4 regions of the Desulfovibrio intestinalis genome follow, and region 3 is predicted to be linked to each of the others. Evidence: predicted binding sites of a transcription regulator. Region 3 holds the regulator's gene; each other region holds the start of a gene.
The links. Region 3 encodes sigma-54, which starts transcription at its own class of promoters, with help from an activator protein. Its sites were predicted from a motif close to CTGGCACGGNNNNTGCTT; they were not measured.
Positions count from the first base shown of each region.

Region 1: a site for sigma-54 is predicted at 1,577-1,594, ahead of speB (agmatinase). Genes of this name have one in related genera too.
Region 2: a site for sigma-54 is predicted at 3,468-3,485, ahead of flgB (flagellar basal body rod protein FlgB). Genes of this name have one in related genera too.
Region 4: a site for sigma-54 is predicted at 3,358-3,375, ahead of fliR (flagellar biosynthetic protein FliR). Genes of this name have one in related genera too.

Region 1 covers NZ_JACHGO010000006.1:131,312-136,012, reverse strand. The annotation lists gene panB (3-methyl-2-oxobutanoate hydroxymethyltransferase) at 1-512, opposite strand, end outside; gene speB (agmatinase) at 582-1,466, opposite strand; gene HNQ38_RS10480 (hypothetical protein) at 2,027-2,560, opposite strand; gene HNQ38_RS10475 (multidrug effflux MFS transporter) at 2,946-4,214, opposite strand; gene HNQ38_RS10470 (ATP-dependent helicase) at 4,342-4,701, shown strand, end outside.
Region 2 covers NZ_JACHGO010000002.1:450,262-454,962, reverse strand. The annotation lists gene HNQ38_RS04790 (flagellar M-ring protein FliF) at 1-42, opposite strand, end outside; gene fliF (flagellar basal-body MS-ring/collar protein FliF) at 23-1,672, opposite strand; gene fliE (flagellar hook-basal body complex protein FliE) at 1,946-2,392, opposite strand; gene flgC (flagellar basal body rod protein FlgC) at 2,455-2,892, opposite strand; gene flgB (flagellar basal body rod protein FlgB) at 3,015-3,428, opposite strand; gene HNQ38_RS04765 (3'-5' exonuclease) at 3,627-4,157, opposite strand; gene HNQ38_RS04760 (hypothetical protein) at 4,160-4,588, opposite strand; gene HNQ38_RS04755 (thermonuclease family protein) at 4,603-4,701, opposite strand, start outside.
Region 3 covers NZ_JACHGO010000005.1:96,888-101,588, forward strand. The annotation lists gene HNQ38_RS08845 (PTS sugar transporter subunit IIB) at 1-185, opposite strand, end outside; gene HNQ38_RS08850 (PTS sugar transporter subunit IIA) at 190-633, opposite strand; gene rapZ (RNase adapter RapZ) at 668-1,597, opposite strand; gene hpf (ribosome hibernation-promoting factor, HPF/YfiA family) at 1,652-2,191, opposite strand; gene rpoN (RNA polymerase factor sigma-54) at 2,346-3,770, opposite strand; gene pyrG (CTP synthase) at 4,019-4,701, opposite strand, start outside.
Region 4 covers NZ_JACHGO010000004.1:248,626-253,326, reverse strand. The annotation lists gene HNQ38_RS07890 (class I SAM-dependent methyltransferase) at 1-137, shown strand, start outside; gene HNQ38_RS07885 (glycosyltransferase family 9 protein) at 166-1,155, shown strand; gene HNQ38_RS07880 (TylF/MycF/NovP-related O-methyltransferase) at 1,167-2,375, shown strand; gene fliR (flagellar biosynthetic protein FliR) at 2,378-3,169, opposite strand; gene HNQ38_RS07870 (MFS transporter) at 3,519-4,701, opposite strand, start outside.

The sequences.
Region 1 (4,701 bases), on a different contig from region 3:
TGAAGGGCGCGGGCGTCGTCCAGCAGTTTTTGGGCTGCGCTGGGCGTCTTGCCCTGCATCTTGAAGCCGCCAAAAGCGTTTACAGACTGGGGCGTGAGGCCCAGATGCCCCATGACGGGAATGGACGCCCGCACAAGTGCCTTGACCACATCGCAAAATTCCGCGCCGCCCTCAAGCTTGACGGCCTGGGCATGGCCTTCGCACACCAGCCTGCCAGCATTGCGCACGGCTTCGTCCACGCTTGTGTGATAGCTCATGTAAGGCATGTCACAAATAACAAGGGCCTGTTCCGCAGCGCGCGCCACGGCGGCGCAATGGCGGATCATGTCGTCCATTGTGACGCTGAGTGTATCGTCGTGTCCCAGCATGACCATGCCCAGCGAGTCTCCCACCAAAAGGGCATTGACCCCGGCGGCGTCCATAACGCGGGCCGTGCTGTAGTCATAGGCTGTAAGCACTACAAGCTTGTCTTGCCCCTTGGCAGCGCGAAATGTGACCACAGTGTTCTTCATGATAAATGCTCCTTGATAAAACCGTGCGGGCAGATGCCGGGGAAAACTGCTACGCCAGCCCAGACTGTATTATTCCGGGCAAGGCCGATTGTTGGCGTTATGGGCCAGCCCCATAAGCAGATGCGTCAGCTTGGCCGCCGTGAAATCACAATGGTGCAGGCCCGCAATAGGCGCAAGCTCCACCACGTCCAGGCCCACGACCTGCCTGCCTTCCACGCAACGCTCAAGAATGAACTGGGCTTCGCGCCAGTTTATGCCGCCGGGTGACGGTGTACCTGTGGCGGGCATAAGGGAAGCGTCAAAAGCGTCGACATCAAAGGTGATATAGATGCGCCGAGGAAAATCCTCGGGAAAAGGCAGTTCGGGCAGGCCCACTCGGGACATGAAATAGGCGTCGTAGTGCGTGACGTTGTGGGCCTTGCGCACCTCGGCCTCTTCACGGCTAAAGTCGCGCACGCCGAACTGTACCAGCGGCAGGCCCAGGTCAGCCACCGCGCGGTGCATAACGCAGGCATGCGAGTATGGGCTGCCTTCATAGCTTGCACGCAAGTCGGCATGGGCGTCAAACTGCACAATACCGAAGGGCTCGCCCGTGTTTTGGGCATGCTTTGCCAAAGCGCGCAACGCGCCAAGGCTTACGGTGTGCTCGCCGCCAAGCAGCACGGGCATGGCCTTGCAGGAAAGGGCGTGGGCAGTGGCCGCCTCAATGCGGTCAAGGGTGGCCTCAATGGGACCGCGACAGTCCACAGGCGGGGCAGTATAAAAACCTGACTCGCCAGGAGTGTGCCCGCATTCCCAGGCTTCAAGCTGCTGCGAGGCCGTGAGCAGAGCCTCTGGGCCGTGGGCTGTGCCCCCGCCGTAGGAAACGCTCTGCTCCAGCGGAACAGGAATGATATGAAAGGCGGCCTGATCTGGCCGAACCGGGCTGTATTCCGATGCAAGAAAATGCTGCATGACTATCCTCATGACTGCGTGGATGAACCAAATAAAACGGCCCGCTTGGGGAGGCAGGCCGTCTTATTTGGAGGAGGCTGTCAGCAAAAGAAAGGAAGGTACTTTCTATTGTGCAATGGCCGTGCCAAATAAAACCCAAGAATTATTCTCTTTAATATTCTGTAATTATTGAAAATATATTTCAGGAACAAATCCTGTTTAGTTTAAAAACTTATACCTCGTCAGCTGGCGCCCTTGCTGCGGGGGTATCGCTGTACAAAAAATTATCTTCTGCCGCAAGCCACCCTTCTAGGCAGAGGCATATTTGAAATGGTTTGCATTTCTGCACGGCGTGCAGTCCGGCATTACCCTTCCAACAGAATTTACGCGCCAGCCATACAATCTCGCACCAACAACAGCAGGAACCCATGCAGCGCGGTGCGGCGCACGTATCAGGCAAAGGGGACTGACAGATTTTCAGCAGTTTTTCAAGGGACTGGCAGATTATCAGGCGAATCGGGGTACCCGCCGCCCATTTGCCTGAAAGACTGTTTCGGGCAAATGGGCGGCGGGTACAAAGATTACTGTACGGTTTCCTTGCCGCTTGCGGCAGGCGAACCCTGAATGCTGAGGCTCAGCTTTTCAGCCAGTTCGCGGGCTCCGGGGCTCTGACGCCATTCGTCAAACAGCTTGCGCCATGCGCCGAATTCCGTGAAGCCACGGTCAAGCTGGTCTTCATGCATCTGTAACCAGGTGTTGAAAAGCTGCATCTGCACCTGAAAAGTAGAGCTGTTAAAAATCATTGCCGCGCTGTCGCGGGCAATGCTTTTGCCTTCAACATGGGTGGCCACAAAGTTACAGATGGCGCGCTGCGACATTTCAAACGTCACTTCCTTGCCATTCATTTCGTCGGCCAGAGGCAGCAGATGAGGATACAGCTCGGCAATGCGTTCCATCCCCTTGACCGGCACGGCCATAAACAGCGGCGCTTCGCCATCCACCGGAGCGGCTTCGGGCTTTTCGCTGATAAAATAGAAGCGCAACCAGTTTTCAAACATTACCGATTCAATCATTGCGGCGACAGCGCTCTGGAATTGGCTCTGTGGTTCAGGCATGGAAACTCCTTAATTTTTTTGATGGCCCGGTATAGTCAGGCCCGATTCTCTACCAGAACGTGACCAAATCAACTTTGCAGCAATGCGCCTTACAAAGCTGGCACTCAGCCGGAAAACAAAACGCAGTCTGGCACAGCCAAAGGCCGAAAACATTTGTTACGGCCCCCGCTAGAGCGTTTCAAGGTTGAAATGCTCTGGTGCCCGCCGTGGAGGCGTAAGCGCTATTTATTAGCGCGGTGAAACGCCGTAACGAGCATGTCTTTAACTTCGAGAATATAAATTCTTAAAGTTAATCTGCACTAGGGAAAAATATCGCAAGCGTTTTTATATGTACTATCGGGTGCAGCCCGCGTCAATGCGAATCGCCGCAAAGCCCGGCCAAACCTCAATTCTCCGGCTGTTTCGCGGCGGCCAAACGCTCACGCCGCTGGCGCAGGGCCTTGTTGCCCATAAGGCTCAGAACCAGGGTGGCGGTTCCTGTCACGGCGCAAACTACGCCCAGAGGCACGGCGGTTTCCGGTCCGGCCAAGCCCACAAGAGGGGAAGAAAAAGCCCCAAAAATAAACGCCGCCACGCCAATCACGCCGGAAGCAGCGCCCGCGCCCACATCCTGCGCGGCAATGCCCAGCGTAAAGCTGGTAGCAAAGGTCACACCCTGAAGGGTTATCATGCAGTACAGGGCCGCAATCAGGGGCCAGGGCGAAGCCGGACGCACAAGGGTCACCGCCAGCACTATCAGGCAGGCTATCCAGCGCAAAACATTGCCCGCCACAAGCAGCTTTTCTTCTTTGACCCTGCGGGCCAGACGCCCGGTGATTACGGCCATCAGGGAAAGGCTGAGGGCATTTGCCCCAAAAATCATTGCGTAGGCCGTGTGGGAAAAGCCGTACATATCCTGAAAAATAAAGGGCGAGGCCGCCACATAGCCGAAAAATCCCGCCATGGTGAAGCCCTGCACGCCTGCAAAGCACATGAAGGCCTTTTCCTTGAACAACTTGCCAGTATAGCGCAAAGCGGCGAACACGCCGCCGGGCCTGCGCGTTTCAGGCAACAGGGTTTCCGGCATCCGCCACGCGCACAGGCACACAAGCAGCAGGCCAAAGCCCGTCAGAAAAACAAAAACCGCGTGCCACCCGCCCAGAATTGCCAGCCCGCCGCCCAACAGCGGAGCCACAATGGGGGCCACGCTTTGAATGGCAATAAGAACAGCCATAAAGCTGGTCAGCTCCGGCCCGCGAAAAAGGTCGCAGGCAATGGCGCGTGAAAGCACTACCCCGCCAGCTCCGCTAAGGCCCTGCGCAAAACGCAGGGCAATAAAGCTTTCGCCCGACGTGGCGCGCGCACAAAAAAACGACGCCAGCGTAAAGAAGGCCAGAGCCAGCAGCAAGGGGCCACGCCGCCCGTGACTGTCTGAAATGGGGCCGATAAACACCTGTCCAATAGCCATGCCCAGAAGAAATGCGGTGATGGTGATCTGGGTTGTCGCCGTTGAAATGGACAAATCCCCGGCAATCTGGGGCAGGCTGGGCAAGTAGGTGTCTATGCTCAGGGGACCGAAGGCTCCCAGCATGGCGAGCAGCAGTGCAAAAAAAAGTCTGCGAGATCGGCTTAACCGGACGCCTGGGCCTACAACAACATCATTCTTGAAACTCATGCAGTACTATTCCTTGATTTTACGGGATACTCCGCCCGCTTGGCCGTAAAGTCAAGTTTGCGCCCTGGCGGGTATTTGCCCGCAGGGCACTCTGGCGGGCCGAAAAGCCTTGTGCTAGGGTCGCGCTATGATTGATTACGCACAAGCGCTCAACGAAGCCCAGTATCAGGCAGCCACCAGCGGCGATGGCCCCGTGCTGGTGGTGGCCGGCGCGGGCAGCGGCAAAACCCGCACCATTGTTTACCGTCTGGCCTGGCTGGCTGAAAACGGCATCTCGCCAGACGCCATGCTGCTGCTCACCTTTACCCGCAAAGCCGCGCAGGAAATGCTGCACCGCGCGGGCATGCTGCTGAACCAGGGGCTTACTGGCGTACAGGGCGGAACTTTTCACGCATTTTCTTTCAGCGTGCTGCGCCGCTGGAAGCCCGCATGGCTTGCCGACCGTCCCTTTACGGTTATGGACGCAGCCGACATCACGGCGGCGGTC
Region 2 (4,701 bases), on a different contig from region 3:
GGGCAAACCTGTTTGCGATGGGCTAGGCTTTAGCTGTTTCATCACTTTTCATCCAGCCGCGCACCAAACTTACCACCTGCTCCATATGATTGTCGGACAGGCTGAAAATGTGCGCTTTCAAAGCTTCAATGTCCTTGAACACCAGATCGTCCTCATCATTCAAATTTTCTTGCAGGGCCTCGTCCTCAGTTCTTGCGGCCTCTTCCAGGGCCTCATAGAGGGCAAGCTGCTCTTCTGCGGCTGGCAGGCCTTCCAGACCTTCAACCATTTCGCCAGCTTCAACCTTGGGGCGAATAAGAGCCAGCACCACAGGCCGCACAATAAGCATCAGAAACAAGAAGGCCAGCAGCGCATTGAGCAGGGGCTTACCCAGACGCTCCGCATAATCGGCCAGTATGTCGGCAAAATTGGGGTCCTTGGGCGGCTCCGAATCGGTAAATGGCGCGGAGCTGACCTCAAGAGCGTCGCCGCGACCCGTATCCAGCCCCACAGCATTATGTACAAGCTGGCGCACCTGTTCAAGCTCTTCGCTCTTGCGGGGCATGAAGCTCCATATGCCATCCGTCTTTACATACGTGCCATCTATGAGGACTGCAACAGTCAAACGGCGTAATTCACCCACATTTGAAACAATCTGCTGCTCTTCTTTGTTGATTTCATAGTTGGTAGTGCGCGATTCGCGCGTACCGCTCTGGTCAGAAACCGAGCCAGTAATGCCGTCGCCTCGAAAATTTACATCCGGTGAACCTGCTTCAAGATTGGCGCGGCCCTGCTGCGTTTCTTCCTGGCGGTATTCACTGCGCACCGCTGTTTTTTCAGGGTCAAAAAGTTCACGGCGTATGGTTTTCTGACTGAAATCCATATCGGCGTTGACCTTGGCAATCACGCGGCCAGGACCAAAAAGGGGTTGCAGCATCTCTTCAATGCGGCGTTCAAGATTGCGCTGCACTGTCTGGCGATATTCCATCTGGGTAGTGGTTATACCCGCCAGGCTGTCTTCTTCCGGCTGGTAAAGAACCTTGCCGCTGGTGTCGGTAATGGAAACATGGCCTCTGTCCAGACCTTCCACAGACATGAGCATCATATTGAGAATGGCGTTGATTTCTTTCTGATCAATCTTGATATTGGCCCGGATAAGCTTGAGGACCACTGAAGCTGAAGGAGATTGGCGTTCTTCAACAAAGAGGCTGCGACGCGGAATGACCAGATGCACACGGGCGCTTTCCACACTGGGGAACTCGCTGATGGTACGGGCCAGTTCGCCCTGGAGGGCGCGGGTGTAGTTGATCTTCTGTACGAAGTCAGTCTGGCCTACTTTGATTTTGTCAAAAATTTCAAAGCCAATGCCCTGCCCCACCAGACCGCCTTCGCCCGCGATCTTGATGCGCTGGTCGTAAACAATTTCCTGCGGCACAAGGATGGTCGCGCCGTTGTCGGCAATCCGGTAGGCCACCTTGTCGCCCTGCAGCGCTTTGACGACCACACTGGCGTCTTCCGGGCCAAGGTTGGAGTAAAGAACACGGTATTCAGGGCGGCTCAACCAGATGGAGAGGCCAATGACAGCAGCCAGCAGGCCTACAGCCCCGCCAACGGAAGCAATGCGTTGCAGTGGGCTCATTTTGGCCCATATCGCCGTGAAGGAATTGACGAATTGTTGAATGAATGCAGGCATGGTCCGCTCCTGTGCGCGCAAGCGCTGGTTTTCCGACGCCAAGGCCGGGCTCTCTTACCACTAGCAAGAGCCATGCCACTATATAGTGTATGAATTTTGGCAGGTTACTATTGAGCCCACTGCCACTGGGCAGCACGCAGTTTGAACACTTCAACTTTGAAGAATTATTTGCGTCGGCCCCTGAAATTAACGCAAAAAAACCTCTCCCCAACGGCAAAGCCGCATGGAGAGAGGTCGTTCAGGAGCGTGATCAGAAGATGTGATGCGTTAAGGCTAAAACTGCATTTTTGAAATTTCTTTATAGGCTTCCAGCACCTTGCCGCGCACAGCGGTAGTAAGCTTCATAGCAAGACTGGATTTCTGCATGGTGATCATGAGTTCCTGCACATTCTGGGTGCGGCCAGAAGCGAACTCGTTGATGGCGTGGTCTTTCACGCTTTGCAGCTGATTGACTTTATTAAGAGAGTCTTTGAGCGTGCCCGTGAAGCTGCTTTCCGGCGTCACCGGGGTGGAGGCGGTGCCAGGAAACTGCATCTTGTCCACCTGAGCGCCGAAGTTTTCGCCAGTATCAACCTGGCTGCGTGCAAGGCTCTGGTCCAGCGTGCGGGAAAAAAGCGTTTGCCCGCTTACTGCCGAACCCTGCTGCAAACTGCCGGACACCTTGCTGAAATGCTGCATGGCTTCACTATACGCGCGCATGCCTGTTGCCTGAATGCTCATGGTATTCTCCTGACTCCGCTCACTGATTCCGCACGTTTTCGCGTACGAACATATTTTTATTGCTATTTGCCAATTTCAAGGGCTTTGACGTACATGCCCTTTACAGCGTCCACCGTCGTAACGTTGGCTTCAAAGTTACGCTGGGCCGTCATAAGATTGGCCATTTCTTCCACCACGTTGATGTCGGGATACATCACATAGCCTTCTGCGTTAGCGTCGGGGTTACCCGGCTCATACACGCGCTTGAAAGGACGGTTGTCCATTGTCACAGCCATAACGCGCACCCCTTGAACCGCACGGTCAAGCGCCGAACGCATATGCACGGAAAAGGGATCGTCCACGTCAGCCGTCTGCTGCACAACACTGCGCCTGCGGTAAGGGCCACCCAAAGGGGTTCGCGTGGTCTTGGCATTGGCCAAGTTCATCGAGATTGTATTGATGCGCGTACGGTCAGCCGCAAGGCCCGATGCGCTTATGTCAAATGCTGTCATGAAATCCATGACGTCCTCCTGATACTCGAAGATCCGTGAAGGCCACCTGCGCTGTTTTTGGGGTCAACAGTTACCTGTCACCTCCAGCAAAACAGCCGGTAATTCGCTGATCATTATCTGATCTGCGTTTCTTAAACCTGCTTGCCGTCTTGTATGACGGTATGCATGCCTTCAAAAGTCTTGGTCAGAATTTGGGCCAATGCGGTGAACTGTAACTGGTTCTTGGAATGCTTGGCCATTTCCTTATCAAGGTTCACGCGGTCTTCACCGTGAATAAGCCTGGGTTTGAAAGCCTCCGACCATTCAGGCCGGAAGGATTCAGGATCAAAGGCTGAAGGAATATGTTCCCCGTTGGTACGGCTCATCTGGCCTTCCATATCCTGCCCAAGGGCGGTCTGGAGTTCTTTTTCAAAACTCAGTTCACGCGGCTTGTAGTTGGGCGTGTCAATGTTGGCCAAGTTGCCCGCAATGACATTCTGCCGTTGAAGCTGCATGTTCATGACCGTGCCAACAAGGCCGACCTGGCTGCTGAACAAACTTTTCATGATGCCTCCTGCAGTCCGTATGGATTGCTGCCAAGTCAAAAGCAAAACCCATTCCAATATTTATTTATTTAATTAAAACATTATGTTAAAGTAAATTTTTTCATTCAAAAAAGTATCCGGCCTCAACGCCGCCACTTTATTGACGAGGTCAAGGCCGGATACGGCGCATACTTTTGGGGAACGAATTGTGCGATGAAGCTACAGACGCATCTGACTGTCAGTAACGCCCAATGCACGCAGGTGCAGATATATCTGGGCACAGGCAGAAGCATCTGAACCTGCATGGTGATGCTCAAGGCCTATGCCAAAATACTCGCAAACGTGATTGAGCTTCTTTGAAGGCAAGGGAAGGCTGCGCCGTGCGCCCTTCAAGGTACAGAGAAAGTGGCAGCGAGGGGCGTCGGTTCCGGCTTCACGGCAGCAGGCCTGCAATACGCGCCTGTCGAAAGAAGCGTTGTGCGCCAGCAGCGCATCAGCTCCGGTAATGAACGCTTCCATCTGCGGCCAGACTTCAATAAAGCTGGGAGCACTCTTTAACATGCTCCAGGTGAGCCCATGAATTTCTGTAAACATAACTCGCGAAGACGGCGGGCAGATAAGGCTGTAAAACTGGTCTACAACGCGCCCGTCTTCAATGCGGGCAAGGCCCACAGCGCAAGCGCTGTGGGCCGCATACCCGGAAGTTTCAAAATCTATGGCCACGCAGGGCGCGGCATGTGCAGTCTGCAAATTTACTCCACGTTCTTTTCGGCGTTACGCGCAGCTTCGGCCAGCCGGGCCATAATATAGTCACGCATACGGGCGTCATCTTCTTCAAGGTTAAAGCAGCGGGCGTCTTCGTCCATCAGGCCGCTGGGCACAAAATCGCCCTTGTCTTCGGCGTCCGTTACCATATTGTTGTAAAAGCAGACAGACAGCCAGCGGTTATCCGCTTCATCGTCAACCACATCCAGCAGTACAAAAAGCTCACGTCTGCTCTGAGCAACGTGCCGGGCGCGCAAAGAATAGCTCACGCCGGGGCGCGCCTTGAAGGTAAAACTCATACCGCTGTGCGCAGCCAGAAAATCCATATATGCCGTGAAGGCCGCTTTGGCGTTCTGAGGATCGGTTTTCCAACCATCAAGAAATTCCCTCAATTCCTGCGAACCAGTAACGTTCATATGTACTCCGTTTTTTATCTGCTCCACTGCCAGGGGGGTGTGCCAATTTTCAGGCCCCAGATCCCCCGCCTGTCCACAACAGCCTGATGTTCCTGTATCATCCAGCGGCGGCA
Region 3 (4,701 bases):
AGGTCGTGTACCGGAATGAAATGGGTGATAATACGTTGTGGCACGGCAAGTTCAATTATCTGCTGGCGCAGTTCGTCTGCAGCAAGCTCGTCGTTGGCAACCACCAGGTGCCTGGCACCAGTATAGGGTAACCACGCCTCTATGACCTGCCCGTGCACCAAACGATTATCAACGCGGAACCACATATAGCTAGCCGTCGTTTTTGGCTCGGGCCTTATTACGCAACATATTTCCGGCAACCACGATGCCCTTTGCCCCCGCTTCGCCTGCCAGTTGCGCCAGTTCTTCCAAAGGTTTTTCGCGTGTTGAGAAAACTTTGAGAAGCATAGGGAGATTCACTCCCGTTACAACCTCAACCTTGTGCGTGGTCAAAAGTGAAAGAGCCAAGTTGGTTGGGGTGCCGCCGAACATGTCAGTAAGAATAATGACCCCAGCCCCCTTGTCCAGCCTTTGGGCTGCGTCAGTAAGGCGTCGTACGGTTTCAGACACTTCGTGGGCAACGTCCACACTAATGGAGCTACAGTCGCTTTGCGGCCCCAGAATGAATTCAGCAGTCCGCAACATTGCCGAACCATAGTCGGCATGCGAAACGATGATGATACCCACCTGTGTCTTCTTGTTTTCGTCCGTCATGGCATTCCTCTCGACTCAAAGCCTGCCAGCTTTTTTAGCCAAGTTCAAGATGTCGGTGTTCCAGAGTTGTTGGATAGTCAGCCTGTTTTAATGCCTGCAAAATTTCTTCGGCCATGGCCACTGAACGGTGGCGTCCCCCAGTGCATCCAACAGCAATGGTGACGCGGTAACGGCCTTCAGCTTCCATAAGCGGCAGCATGAACAAAAGCAAATCCATAAGCTTGGCGCGAAATTCGCGTGCGTGCGGCTGATTGAAAACGTATTGCGCAACAGCCTTGTCTTTGCCGCATTGCGGGCGCAGTTCTTCTACAAAGTACGGATTGCTGAGAAAGCGCAGGTCAAATACAAAGTCGGCTTCGCGCGGGACACCGTATTTGAAACCAAAAGAAATTACGTTGACCTTGATGGCGCGGAGCTTGCTTTTGCTGTCGCTCCAGCGCTTCTGAATGGCACGCCGCAGGTCGTGAATGGAAAAGCGTGATGTGTCAACGACAAGGTCGGCCATCTCCCGCAGAGGGCGCAAGCTGTTGCGCTCGGAAAGCAGGGCGGTTTCAAGGCCCAGCCCCTCACGTTCAAGCGGGTGAGGGCGGCGGGTTGTCGCGTAGCGCCGCAGAAGCTCCTGAACGTCGCATTCCAGAAAAAGAAGCATGGGACGGACATTTTTGGCCGTAAGGTCAGACAATGCCTCGTTAATCTCATCCAGAAAATTGCTCTGCCGCAGATCCATGCCAAGGGCAATGCCCTTGAAGTGGCTCATGGAGGGGCGAGCCATCATGGCGACCATTTCAGGAGCCAAGCTCGCTGGCAACCCATCCACCACAAAATGGCCCATATCTTCAAAAACTTTTAGAGCCGTGCTTTTACCCGCTCCGGAAAGGCCGGTTACTATGCACACGGCCACGGGCTGCTCAGCTGCACAGATTTCAGCTGCAGACTCTTCGGGCTGTTGTTTTGTGGTGTTCATGAATCCCCCGCTAATTTCCCGGCTGCCTGATTGGCAGCCGGGAATCAGGAGTAGTTATAAGACGGGGTCAATCAGCGCGTAGCTGCTTGTGCGCGTGCGGTATACCACATTGATGCGGCCATTTTCTGCGTTAAAGAAGACCAGAAACTCGCTGCCAATGGAGTCAAGCTGCATAAGCGCCTCATCAAGGTGCAGCGGCTTGGTTGCCAGACGATCTGTGCCTTCCACAGGCAGTGCAACATCAGTTTCTGCGTCAATGTTGTAGGTGAAGACATCCACATCAGCACTGCGTGCCTTGCGGCGCTGCGTCTTCACTCGCGAAACCTGACGCTTGATCTGCGCTTCAACCTTGTCGGTCACAAGGTCAATAGCGGCATACATGTCTGAGGTTTGTTCTGTGGCATTGATATGCAGTCCTTCACCGACGACAGTAACCTCGCAACGGTGGCGGAATTTGTCCACAGTCAACACAACACTTACTTCAAGACCGGAAGATTTGCCAAAAAACCGCCCCAGCTTTTCAATGCGGCGGCGGGCATATTTCTTAAGGTGGTCGGAGGCTTCAAAGTTTTTGAAGGCGAAAGAGATGTTCATATAATCCTCCTTATTATGGCAGTTCTCCATGCGGAGAACCAGGAACCCGCCCTTGAGGGACGGTGAAAATCCGGCAAAAGGCCCGGTTTTTCGCAATTTTTGTCTTTCCTTCGTGGGCAGTCTGATTCAGCTTCTGCCACAGGCGATCAAAAAACTAAAAATGTTCCTTTCGTCTGGAAGAGGACGGAATATCAAGAGCGGTGCGGTACTTTGCCACAGTACGCCGTGCGATGTTGACCTTGAGGTGGTCCTTCAGCATTTCGCCAATGCGTTCATCGCTCAGGGGAGACTTGGTGTCTTCATCGGCGATGAATTTTTTTATAAGCGCCTTGACACTTTCGGAACCCACCTGACTTCCGTCATCCAGCTCCAAACCGCTATTGAAGAAAAATTTCAGCTCAAAAATACCGTGGGGCGTGGCCACATATTTGTTGGTCGTAATTCTGCTGACAGTCGACTCATGCATACTGATGTCGTCTGCAATGTCCTTGAGGATGAGAGGAGCAAGGCGCGATACACCAACTTCAAAAAAAGCTTGCTGATGCCTGACAATGCTTTCCATTACCTTGTACAGAGTGCGTTGGCGCTGATAAAGACTCTTGATGAGCCAGCTGGCCGAGCGCATCTTTTCCGTACAGTATTCCTTTTCTTTGTCTGAGGCTCCCTTCATGTCCATTTGGTTCATGTTGGAAAGCTGCAGTTGTGGCAAGCCATCTTCGTTGAGCAGTATGACAAATTCGTCACCCATCTTGTACACAAAGACGTCTGGGCTGACGTAGGTTGGCTCTCCGCCTCCAAAGCTGGCCCCTGGAAGGGGGTCAAGACTTTGAATAATATCCAGATACTCCTTGAGTTCCTCCATATCCAGTTTGAATTTACGCAGCAACGGCTTATAGCGCTTGCCTTCAAGGTCTTCCAGGTGAGAGCGTATCAGTTCAAGCAGTATGGGATCGCGGTCGTATTTCAGGCTTTTTATTTGCACCAGCAGGCATTCACGCGCGTCACGCGCTGCAACGCCCACGGGATCAAACAGCTGCACTTTTTCAAGCACTGTCAAAACGTCAGAAGGGTCCGACTCGGTCATCTGTGCAATTTCATCTATGCTGGCGTGCAGATAGCCTGCGGAAGAAAGATTGCCAATAATGACTTCGCCAATATCTTTTTGCGCGTCAGAGAGCGAAGAAAGGCGCAGTTGCCAAAGCAGGTGCCCTTCAAGGGTCGGTTTGGCTGAGTAGCGCGCCTCTAGAGGAGAAATGTCTTCAGCAACTTCAAATTCACGAGGCTGCACAAGGCGGGGAGTGCTGGCGAATTCGCCAAGATAGTCTTCCCAGTCGGCGTCCTTGGCCAAATCCTGGTCGTATACTTCTTCAGTGGCCTTTTCCCGTCGGTCTTCAGCTGGTTCAGCTGAGCCGTCATCGCCCTGGGATTCTTCCAGAAATGGGTTGTCCAGCATTTCTTGCTGCACAGTCTCCAGAAGCTCCATGCGCGAGAGCTGGAGCAGCTTGATGGCTTGCTGCAATTGCGGGGTCATCACCAGCTGCTGAGCCAGTTTGAGTTGCTGTCGAAGTTCCAGTGCCATGAGCCAGTTCCGCCTTGAATGTCCTCAGGAAAGTTTTTTATTTACAAGTAGTGTGCCATAGTGGCAAAAATTATGCAATAGCCAGAGGTTGCGAGAGCAAAAACATGGTTTGAAGTGCCTTGAAACAAGCTTTGCCCCATTGTTTTCAGGGTGTTGGCTTCACGGATGCCAATCGGGGCAAAAAATGAAAAAGGGAGGTTGGCCCTCCCTTTTTCATTTTCTATGAGATGTCTTTAAACCCTCAGGCGTTAAACCTTGGCGTGTTTTTTAGCAGCACCAATAAATTCGCGGAAGAGGGGGTGGGCATCCATAGGCCTGGATTTGAATTCGGGGTGGAACTGACAACCAAGGAACCACGGATGGTCAGGCAGTTCAACAATTTCCACCAGCGTTCCATCCGGTGAAGTGCCGCTAAAAACCATGCCCTTTTCTGCCAGAGCTTCTTTGAATTCATTGTTGAATTCATAGCGATGACGGTGACGTTCTTCCACCAGTTCTTTCTTGTATGCATCCAGAGCCTTAGAATTGGGCAAAACCTTGCAAGGATAAGAACCCAGGCGCATGGTGCCGCCCTTGTCGCTTCCGGCATCGCGTTTTTCAACGTTCTTTGTGCGGAAGTCGTACCATTCTGTCATAAGGTAAATGACCTTATGCTTGGAACGATGGTCAAATTCTTCAGAGTTGGCATCAGCCATTTCGGCAACGTGGCGGGCAAATTCGATGACCGCACATTGCATGCCCAGGCAGATGCCGAAGAAGGGTATCTTTTTCTCGCGGGCGTAGCGAATAGCCGTGATCTTGCCCTCAACACCGCGGTAGCCAAAGCCGCCAGGCACCAGAATGCCGTCACAGCCCTTGAAGTGCTCTGCCGCATTGTCGGCATCCACGTTTTCGGAATTGACGTAACGCAGGTTCACCTGAACGCGGTTGG
Region 4 (4,701 bases), on a different contig from region 3:
TTTGGACAAAAAATGAAATGGCCAGTGAATTGATCAAAGCCGGATTTGAAGTTCTTGTGCTAGATAATCAGGCTAAATTTCATGTGCCAGGGCGCGATATGCGCGTGATCGCTCGCGCTTGCAAGACGCCCCGCTGACCGCCGTATCCAGTAAGGATTTGTTCATATGGCCCAACGCACAAAAACGATTTTTAATGATGGCGGCATAGGCGATGCCATCCTCGTTTCGGCAATTGCCGAGAACTGTGGCCTTTGCGTGGCTTCAACAAAATACAATGCTCTTCTTGAGCATAACCCAAATATTGTTTTGAATGATACTCCCGCACATGCCGTTTTTAATTCGCGCGACGTGCATGATGCCCTGTTGCAACGTGGTGTCGCTCCATTTTATGCTCACTATTGGGATCTTGAATGCAAAAATGGATTTTATCATTGGCGTTATCCAGAAACACATATGATAGCAAAGCTTTGTGCCAGAGCCGAAGTGTATGGCGATATCAAGATTTATCCAAAAATATACCTGAGCGATCAGGAAATTGAAGAAAACAGACCTGTAAATGATAAATATATTGTTATGCAAAGCTATGGCGCAGTATGGAAAACTGCCGGCTATGAAACATGGTCTGTGGTAAGCAAAGTTTTAAGTAAAAACTATACGATTGTTCAGATTGGAGCAGAAAGCGATCCATTGCTTCCAAATACGAAAAACTGCCTTCATGTTGGGTTAAGAGAAACTGCTGCTATAATAAAAAATAGTAGTGCCTTCCTTGGTGTCATTGGAGGATTGATGCACATGGCAAGAGCCGTGGGAACAAGATCTGTAATATCTTTTTCAGATAGTGAACCAGAGTTTTTTTCTGGATATATTGCCAATGAGCATGCTCTTTCTCAGGAGCGTTGTGACCTGTGTAGGTCAAATAAAGTTAATATGTTTAATGGTGACACTTGTCCTAACAAATATATATGTGGGAAAAGTATATCGCCAGAGGTAATTTTGTCGTCTTTTTATCGCCTTGAAAAGAGGCTTTCGTCCCCGCTAGAGTACGATGTGATAAATAATACGGCAGAAAAAAAAGATGCGATACATCAGATGATGCTATACAGGAAAACTCAAAGAAGACCAGTTTTGGACGGTTTTTCCAAGGTCTTTGCATAGGGGAGAGTGCCATGACTAAGCTTGCAGAGATGAGTGACAGTGAAGCAAAGGAACTTTTGCTGGCCTCGGCGACAGGCGTGGGAAAGCTGGTTCCTGATATGGCTGGCGTGCTTGCCGATGGATCGGGCGACGGCATGATGTTTAAGCAGGTTCAAGGGCCTTTTCCCAAAGGACCTTGCCGCTTCGCCCTGTACGGCCATGCAGACAGTTATGTTGGCGCTTTTTATGAATTGATAGACAGCGCTCAACAGTGCATTTTGTTTAGAGGCCGCGTAGCAACAGTGGAAAAAAATCTGTTGGCCGTTGCCTGCCTTGACCTTCAGCGGGATAGTCAATCAGTCGAAATTCGCGTTTATGTTCGTCAGGGAACCAGGCTGCTGGTGACGCGCTGTATGCTAAGGCCATGCTCGCCCTTTGATGTAAAAATCAAAGATGAGTCCGATAATTTCCTGTATAATATTTTTGATAGCGATACCTTGTTGCGCTTGCCCCTGCCTGGCGCCAGAAAAGGAGTATCCCTGCATGATGGGGCCGCCAGAGGCATAAGTCTTCAACAAGATAAACTGCGGGCTTTTTGTGAAGCGGATCCGCTTTTTCATGGCGCTCAGCGTGCAGCGCATGGGCTTTCTCTTGTCACCAGAGAGCGATTTTTGAATATGTTTATTCTTCTTAAGTACTACCTGCCGAAGCTGGATGCACAAGGAGATATTATTGAATTTGGTACCTTTCGGGGAGGGATGGCCCTGTTTATGGCCTACCTGCTCAAATTTACAAAAAGCCGCAGGCGCGTATACGCGCTGGACACCTTTGAGGGCATGCCCCTGACCGAGAGCGCGCAAGATTACCACAAACAAGGGGATTTCAAGGAAGATAACTTGATGGGGGAAATGCTTAGGCGGAAAGAGATGCTCGGTCTGGATAACTTGATATTGGTCAAAGGATTGTTTGAAAACACAGTCCCGACGCTGTTTCAGGAAAAACTGTCTTTTGCCCTGGCACATATTGACTGTGATATCTACGACGCCGTTGCCTACTCATATGAGAGCGTGAAAGACCGAATGGTTGCTGGCGGATATGTGGTTTTTGACGATCCTTTGGCAGCCTCTTGCCAGGGGGCCATGGCCGCTGTTGAAGAGCTGCTGTACCATAGGGACAAGTTGCATGCGGAGCAGGTTTATCCGCATATGGTCTTCCGGCTTGGACTGGAACAGGGTTTTTAACGCTACTGATACAGAGGGCTCATAGACCGCAGCAGGTTGGTGAATAGGCCGTCCAGTCCCAGAATAAAGGTTTCCACATGGTCAGCCATAATGACCAGCAGCAGACCCACAAAGAAAAATCCCACGCCAATCTTGGCCGGAAAGCCGAATTCCATAATGTGTATCTGCGGCGAGGTGCGGGCTACCAGGCCCAGGGCCACTTCCACCATAAAAAGCGCCACCATTACCGGAGCCGCAATTTGCAGGGCCAATACAAACATCTGCGAAGCCAGGTGCAGTATCTGCCACATGATGTTGGAGCCGATGAAAAGCCCCCCCGGCGGTATCAGCTTGAAGGATTCGGCAAAGCCCTTGATCATGTACAGGTGGCCGTCCAGCGCCAGAAAGGTCAGCAGAGAAACCATCCAGAGAAAAAACGCCGTTATGCCCGTCTGGTTGCCGGTGAGCGGGTCGGCAAAATTTATCATGGTGAAGCCCATCTGAAAGCCCAGAAGTTCACCACCCGCCTGAATGCCCATAAACAGAAAATTGACGGCCATGCCCAGCACCAGCCCCAGCACCGCCTCGCCCAGAATCATGATTACCATGTCGAAGGGATGGGCAGGCATCTGGCTGCCCGGCAGGGCGAGATGCGGCCATACGCCCAGCGTGAACACCAGGGTTATGGCGGCTTTGACCTGTACGGGGATATTGTTGGTGGAAAACACAGGCAGCATGAACATGACAATACTTACCCGCATCATGGTAAGTATGAGACTTAAAATCTCAGCCTGGTTGTAGTTGAACACGTCCATGCCGGAGGGGATTGCAAAATGGTTGCCAAAAAATGCAGTCTTTTTGCGCCGCAGCGCGTCAGAAGGGTGACGCGCTGCGGCTTGTCAGCCCCGCTGGGGGCAGGGCTTTGGAGGAGGACAATTTTACCTGTGAATTTACGGCAGGAAGGGCCTTGCCACGGTATTTTTTCAGAACAACTTTTGCAGACAAGCTTTTACCATACCAGCTCTGGGCAGTTCAGCTTTTGCAGCGTCAGTTTTTACCTGATACATTCTCGTCAAATCAGCTCGGCCTGCCTGGTTCCAGTCAACGTGATTCTGCATGGATTGTCTTGCCAGTGTGCTTGGCGACAGGACATCCCTTGCCGGATCAGCCTTTACTTTGTTCCTTTGGGTTATAGTGGCGTAATCCGTTGAAAACCCACAAGCCCAAAAGAAATACCAGAAGCGCCGCAGACAGCAGCACTGTGCTGTGTGCGGAGGAAAAGGCCATTTGTCCGGCCTCGGCAATGGCTTTGCCTTTTTCTCCACCAGCCAGCTCCGCGGCAACCATCGTATCGCTGATAGAATCCACGACACTGTGCGGCAGGCTCTGGCGTATGTATTCCGGCAAACGCAAGGCCGCGCTGTAGTTTACTGACAGCAGAACCCCAAAGCCCGTGATGCCCAAGCCCGCGCCCAGATCATAACCCAGAGCTTCAATGGATCCTGCTGCCCCGCCTTTTTCCGGCGGCACGCTGCCCATGATGGCAATGGATGAGGCCGTCAAACCAATGCTGAGTGAAAGCCCCAAAATGACCATGCACGAGAACACCAGCCAGCCAGCGTCATGAAAGCTCGCAAAACCCAGCCCGGCGAGGCTGGCTCCGGCAGCCAGCAGCGACAGTGTACAGACGCTCCGCAGCCCACCCCAAACGACCAGTTTTCCGGCCAAAGGGCCGCCAACGGCAGAAGCCGCCATGATGGGCAGCATGAAAATGCCAGCCTGCAAGGGCGTGCGCCCGAGAACAAACTGCAACTCCTGGGCAATGGTAAGCTCCACGCCAGCCAGCGCGCCTGAAACAATAAGGGCTGTCACGAGTCCCACGCGGATGGCAGGCATGCGGAACAGGCCAAGGTCAAGCATGGGCGCGCGCGCAGTCAGCTGCTTGCGTATGAACAATGCCAGCAAAAAAATACCGCAAGCCAGCACGCCGCCGCAAAGCAGCATTGAAGAGCCCTGTTTGAAAACGGCCTTAATGGCATACACCGTCGCCATAAGGCCCGCGGCCAGTGTCAGAGCCTGCCCGATGGGCCATGTGCCTTTGGCCTTGATTTGGGGCTTGGGCAGCAGGTGGGCAGCCAGGGGCAGGATAATCAGAATGATCGGCACATTGATAAGAAAAACAGATCCCCACCAGAAATGCTCAAGCAAAAGGCCGCCCGCCAGAGGGCCCATGGCGGCGGCCACGGTACTTACCGTACCCCAGATGCCCAGGGCCATGGCCCGTTCTTTCCAGTCGTCAAATGTAATCCGTATGATGGCCAGCACACTGGGTATTATCATGGCTCCG